Cellulophaga algicola DSM 14237: one gene and its partner. Each later gene encodes a partner of the first gene's protein in a complex. Links are inferred from orthologs where the notes say so. Each region holds a gene or a part of one and is shown in the gene's direction. Other genes may lie near its edges.

The links.
Region 2: the proteins of tsaE (region 1) and tsaD are in contact, whole or in part, in a crystal structure (PDB 6N9A), measured with the Thermotoga maritima proteins. The link is inferred for Cellulophaga algicola DSM 14237 from one-to-one orthologs. Residues at the interface, in WP_004082108.1 of Thermotoga maritima: Leu37, Gly38, Lys46, Lys57, Val59, Lys60, Ser61, Thr63, Phe64, Thr65, Leu66, Met67, Val69, Pro71, Tyr82, Arg83, Leu84, Asp86, Asp88, Phe89, Asp93, Ile128, Asp130, Glu131, Arg134; in WP_004082750.1 of Thermotoga maritima: Cys10, Asp11, Arg49, His50, Leu82, Gly84, Gly135, Gly136, Glu154, Thr155, Leu156, Asp157, Asp158, Ser159, Glu162, Asp165, Lys166, Arg169, Leu170, Tyr175, Lys213, Thr214, Leu217, Tyr218, Gln221, Arg222, Asn324.

Annotation. Positions count from the first base shown.
Region 1 is NC_014934.1:4,763,671-4,766,932, forward strand. Bases 335-3,257 are described here. They hold tsaE (tRNA (adenosine(37)-N6)-threonylcarbamoyltransferase complex ATPase subunit type 1 TsaE), read left to right. Parts: upstream 335-1,550; coding sequence 1,551-1,964; downstream 1,965-3,257. Other genes in these bases: CELAL_RS20705 (hypothetical protein), read right to left, coding at 335-1,492; CELAL_RS22030 (hypothetical protein), read left to right, coding at 2,404-2,559; CELAL_RS20715 (hypothetical protein), read left to right, coding at 2,883-3,257. Outside these bases: more of CELAL_RS20705, read right to left, coding at 269-334; more of CELAL_RS20715, read left to right, coding at 3,258-3,262. UniProt on the Escherichia coli protein: Required for the formation of a threonylcarbamoyl group on adenosine at position 37 (t(6)A37) in tRNAs that read codons beginning with adenine.
Region 2 is NC_014934.1:3,553,242-3,556,419, reverse strand. Bases 1-2,839 are described here. They hold tsaD (tRNA (adenosine(37)-N6)-threonylcarbamoyltransferase complex transferase subunit TsaD), read left to right. Parts: upstream 1-820; coding sequence 821-1,858; downstream 1,859-2,839. Other genes in these bases: CELAL_RS15510 (16S rRNA (uracil(1498)-N(3))-methyltransferase), read left to right, coding at 2,210-2,839; CELAL_RS15515 (TfoX/Sxy family protein), read left to right, coding at 1,858-2,196; CELAL_RS15525 (translocation/assembly module TamB domain-containing protein), read right to left, coding at 1-712. Also shown: more of CELAL_RS15510, read left to right, coding at 2,840-2,926; CELAL_RS15505 (DUF1223 domain-containing protein), read right to left, coding at 2,954-3,178.

The DNA of each region.
Region 1 (3,262 bases):
ATATTTCCACCTATCAGATATAGTCAGAAACCAGACACTAACAAAAGCTATCACATAAGTTTTTTTGCAGTAGATAATAAAATTTAAATCAATAGATTCATCCATTGAAAATTTCCAAAAAAATAAATTGAAAACTTTAACATCAGGTATCAATAAATAAGAATAAATAATAAGGGCAAACAAAATACACATATTGCCAATATTAGGTTCAGTTTAAGATGTTTCCTTTGAGGGATTTTCAAAATAAAATTAGAGTTTAAAAACTGATTTAATCCACAAGGCTATTCTGAAGCTTAGATTTTAACGCTTTCAGCCGCCTAAAATAATCTTCTTTGTCTAGAATATTCTTATTATTTCTAAGAAGTATTAATTCTTGAATTAATTTATTCTCATTATTCTCCAAAGTATTTAATTCTGTCAAAACTTGTTGAATCTCCTGCTCTATCTCTTCATTTAAAATTTCATTTTTACTTTTGTATTTTATGGTTTTATGCAGCAACAAAAAGGTTATTAAAATAGGAATCATTATTGGTAGAACCGCAAACAATTCATTTTCGTCAAGTTTAGTTGTCGTATTGTCTAAAACTTGAACCATTTGAAAAATTGCTATAATTAAATTAAACAGTATTCCATATTTTAAAATAGTCTTTGTAGTAAAAAACCATATGCTAAGCAAATAAATATGAAAAAATTTAATACTAAAATAGTATAAAAATAAATTTAAAGTAAGAAATTGTGTGTCATAAACAATAGATCCAAATCTAATGACGCTATCTAAATCATCAGGTATTAATTTGTAGATTTTTAATATAATTGGAGCCATAATTAATAAAGCTGCAATGAGATATTCTATTTTAGAATTAAACCTCTTTATCAGATGCAAATAAATAAAGCTACCATTATATGCTAAATAAGATTCTAAGGTTTTTACTTTAAAGTTGAGATCATTTCTCTCAATACTTACCGTATTATTAAAGTCCTGTTCCTCTATAAGTTTTTGCTTTAAATTAACAATCTTCTTTTCATTAGAATAGTTAAATAATAACTTAATAATATCAAAAGTTATCATATGAATGGTATTCGCGAAATAAATTTTTGACTTCCCATGTACTAAATGCAATAAAATGGAGTAAAAAACACCCATACCAATGCCTACCGCAACATAATTTTCTTGAAGCCCATATTCTATTTCTAATATCGAGTATAATTGAAGGATGACTAAAACAATAGAAGGAAGTAAAAAATAGCGCCACCAATCTGCAATGGTAAGAAACCAAATAGTTATAAATAAAATTATATAAACTTTTTGAAAAAGAAAAAAAAGAAAAAAACGAGCATTCTTAAACGCTTCTACTTTATACTGAAAAATGTAAAGATCTAGGTATTGATTTTCTGGAATTAATAGGTAAGCATACAGGATAAGTGGTAAACAAAATACAATAACAGCTAAAAGCAAATTCAGCTTTAGTAATTTCTTATGGAGAATTTTCAATAGGGAATTTTTTTGCCATAAATATATACCTTAAAATTGTATGTTCTAAAAATATGATATGAAAAAGGAATACAAGCAAGAGGAAATTAAAGAAATAGCCAAGTTCATTATAGAAAACTCGCCTTCTAAAAAAATATGCTTTCATGGTGAAATGGGAGCTGGTAAAACCACCTTAATAAAAGCTATTGTAAAAGAACTTGGAGGACAAGGGGAAGCAAGTAGTCCCACTTTTGGAATAGTGAATGAATATAGTGATGCTCAAAACAATACTTTAGCCTATCATTTTGATTTTTATAGATTAAATGATGAATCTGAAGCTTTAGATTTTGGCGTGGAAGATTACTTGTACTCTAATTATTGGGTATTCATGGAATGGCCCGATAAATTACCCAATTTAATTCCTGAAGATGCCACTCATATTTCTATAACAATTATAAATAAGACTACAAGGATTATTGAAATTCCCTCATAAGGAATCAAAATAAGAGCAATTAAAAAATATTAAAAAATGCCGCGAACGCTTAGCTAGCATTTTTAGTATGTTTTTTCTGTTAAAAAAAATTTTTATCGTTAATATGTAGGTTTTTAAAGTTAAAGTGTTTAATTTAACATTGTAAGAAAGTATAATACGTATATATTTTCCTACATTTGTTTTTTTGACATTAAATTATAACCAAACTAAAATTATTACGATGAACACAAAAAAAATCCCTTCTAGCAATCGCTGCAATCGCTTTATTCGCTTTATCTTCTTGCACTTCTACAAGCTCAAATGATGATGATTCTCTATATGAAACTAATAGTATTGAAAAAAAATTGATTAAGCCTAGACCAGGTTATGGAGGTTAGTCCTTTTTTTTTTACTCAAAGTTTATATCAAAATCAAATAAAAACCAACTAAAATTATTACGATGAACACAAAAAAATCCTTCCTAGCAATCGCAGCAATCGCATTATTCGCATTATCTTCTTGTTCTTCTACAAGCTCAAATGATGATGATTCATTATATGAAACTAATAGTATTGAGAAAAAATTGATTAAGCCTAGACCAGGTTATGGAGGTTAGTCCTTTTTTTTACTCAAAGTTTATATCAAAATAAAAACCAACTAAAATTATTACGATGAACACAAAAAAATCCCTTCTAGCAATCGCTGCAATCACATTATTCGCATTATCTTCTTGTTCTTCTACAAGCTCAAATGATGATGATTCACTATATGAAACAAATAGTATTGAGAAAAAATTGATTAAGCCTAGACCAGGTTATGGAGGTTAGTCCTAGTTTTACTTAAAAATAGTATGAGCAACTTATTTAAAAGTAAGTTGCTTTTTTTATACAATATTTTACTGTTTTTAAAGTTTGTTTTAATGATTCCATTAGATTGTCGATGAAAAAAAATAAAGCCACCATTAAAAAAAAATTATTAATCGAAGGTTTATTAGCCCTACTTGTTTCACTTTCAGTTTTGATTTTTTATTCTTATAAATACATACCACAGGGAGAAGAATATACATCCTACAGGTTTTTTGGAATTATGATAACAGAAAATGGCTATGGTGAAGTTTATGTTGCCATGTACTATTATTTAGCCAAAATTGTTCCTCTATACTTACTGGTAGTATGGTTTATCACTTGTAAAAATTGGTGGTATCATGCTATTCTAATACCAATAGCCATGTATGCTTTCCAACTATTTGTTGCCATATATGGTGAGTCTAGTAAAGTTGACGAAAACGAGCTACTCTATTTATTGGGTGTCTGTATGAT
Region 2 (3,178 bases), 1.2 Mb from region 1 along the record:
TCACTTTATTAACGAAATCTAAGAAATCTCCTGGACCATAATCCATTATTAAGCTTCCTTTTAAATCAGATTCTTTAGACTTTATTTCTAATGAATCGAAGGTCATTTGCTCTTTAGTATATTTAAATGAAGTAGCCATATGTACCACTTCCAAATCGCGTTTACTCTTAAACGCTAAATTCTGTATATTGGTAGTAACCTCAGGGCCTAATATTTTTAAAGCCTCTGCATCAATACTTAAATCGGTAAAATTTAAGACATCAGAATTTTCTAAATTTTCATCTATAAAAGTGAATTTACTATTTTCGATTACCACATCTGTTGCCGTAAACAAAAAAGGTGGTGTTGCTGGATCTCTTGGCTTACCATCATCTAGTTTATCAATAAAGACATTGATATTAGAACTGGTTTCACCTTTATACGTTTTTAGCTTAAAATTAAGGTCATCAATTGTAATTTTCCCAAATTCCAAATCTCCATTAATAAGATTTTTAATACTCAAAATTGAAGTATTTAGCTTCTTAACATAAAAAAGTGTGTCTTTTTGGTAATCTCTAATAAACACACCTTTCAAATCTGTATCCCAAGTAATAAAAGAAACTTTAAGCTTATCTAAAGAAATATCTGTTTTATACTTGTCGTTAATAGATTTGGTAACCTTTTCTGCTAATGAAGTCTGTACTACTGGGAGCGAAAAAACAAGCGTCGTCAAAACACAGATAATAAAAATTACCAGCAGGAAGCGAACTATTATTTTAACCAGTTTTTTGATAGGACTATTATGTTTTATCTTTGCACTCCAATTATTATTCCAATTTACATGGAAAACGAAACAATTTATATACTTGCCATTGAGTCTTCTTGTGATGACACTTCTGCTGCTGTTTTACACAACAATAAAAGACTCAGTAACGTGGTCGCAACACAAAAAATTCATGAAGAATATGGCGGTGTTGTTCCTGAACTTGCGTCAAGAGCACACCAACAAAACATAGTTCCCGTAGTTCATCAAGCGTTAGCTAAGGCAAATATCGATAAAAAACAGTTATCCGCCATAGCTTTTACACGCGGACCTGGACTTATGGGTTCATTATTAGTAGGAACCTCCTTTGCTAAGTCCTTAGCACTGGGTTTAAACATCCCATTAATTGAAGTAAATCATATGCAAGCGCATATTTTAGCGCATTTTATTGAAGAAGAAAATACTAAAAAACCAGCGTTTCCTTTTTTAGCAATGACAATTAGCGGTGGTCATACCCAAATTGTGCTTGTACGCGATTATTTTGATATGGAAATTCTAGGTCAGACTCTTGATGATGCGGTAGGCGAAGCTTTTGATAAATCTGCCAAAATATTAGGGCTACCTTATCCTGGTGGTCCATTGATTGACAAGTATGCGCAATTAGGGAATCCTAAAGCTTTTCCATTCCCTAAACCCAAAGTAGGCGAACTAGATTTTAGCTTTAGCGGTTTAAAGACCAGCATTCTCTATTTCTGTCAAAAAAAGGTAAAAGAGAACCCTAATTTCTTAGTAGAAAATAGAGATGATATTTGCGCCTCTATACAATACACCATAATAGATATTTTAATGTCTAAGCTTAAAAAAGCGGTAAAACAAACTGGCGTAAAAAGAATTGCAATAGGTGGTGGTGTTTCTGCAAACTCAGGGATCAGAAAAGCCTTAGTAGATGCAGAACAGCGATACGGATGGGAAACGTTTATTCCTAAATTTGAATACTGCACGGATAATGCTGCGATGATTGGCATAGTTGGGTATTTAAAATACAAAAAAAAGCTATTTTCAAATCAAGACATCAGCGCGAAAGCTCGTTATGTACTTACTGATTCTGAAAAATAATGGCCTATAACGAATACCTCTCTAAACGTATTGAAGCATCTTTTGCCTATTTTCCTAAGGAAATTTCTAGTGAGATTATTCCCAAAAGAATGTTTGGCGGCATTGCTTTTCTATACAAAGGAAAAATGACGATTGGCGTTATAAAACAAGATTTAATGGTCCGAGTGTTGAGCTCAAAAATGGAGGATATTTTAAAAAAAGAATATGTTCGTCCTATGGATTTCACAAAGAAACCGATTAAAGAATTTATTTACGTGAGTTCTAATGGCATAAAAACAGAAGAAGAATTACAATTCTATATCGAGCTTGGTCTAGAACACGCGCTAACTAAAATTTAATACAACCAAAAGCATGCAACTTTTTTACAATCCAGATATAAATCAAGATACCCCTGAGTTTATTTTTCCGACCGAAGAGAGCAAACACATTGTAAAAGTACTCCGAAAAAAAGAGGGCGACATACTACATCTCACCAATGGAAAAGGATATCTTTTTGAAGCTGAAATTTTACGCGCAGATTTACGCAAATGTGCCGTAAAAATAATTAAAGAAACTTATCATAAAAAAAATAGTCCAGCATTACATTTAGTAGTAGCGCCTACAAAAATGAACGACCGTTATGAATGGTTTTTAGAAAAAGCAACAGAAATTGGCGTTACAGAAATAACTCCTATTATTTGTGATAATTCAGAACGGAAAGTTTTAAAATTAGACCGTATGGAAAAGGTCTTACAGGCTGCCATGAAACAGTCGCTACAGTTTCATAAGCCAATATTAAATGAACCAATTAGTGCCAAAACATTTATAGAACAAAACAACCCCACCCACCAAGAAGAGCAACAATTTTTTATAGCTCATTGTGAGGAAACTGAAAAAATAGATTTAAAAGAGCGTTTAATACCTAGCCATAACGCCCTTATACTTATTGGTCCAGAAGGAGATTTTAGTACTTCTGAAATAGAAATAGCATTAAGATTAGGCTATAAGCCCGTTTCTTTGGGTGAAAACCGACTCAGAACAGAAACAGCGGCTATTTTTGCTTGTGCCACCATGAAATTAATCAACTAAGATAAGATCAAACATAAAAATACTGCCCTACCTATTTACACTTATTTTAGTAGCACCCGTAATATCAAGCGCACTGTTTTCAGCAATAAGTACTAATGAGATTTTTTCGTTTGGAAGTACACTATCAGGGATTTGAATAGCTTCGCTATTGTTCGTTTTTAGATTTAAATACTTTTCTGCAACGACTATATTACTATTTACTAAGGTTCTATTTCTATTTTCACCACGTTTCACTTCGGTAACTCTCTTATC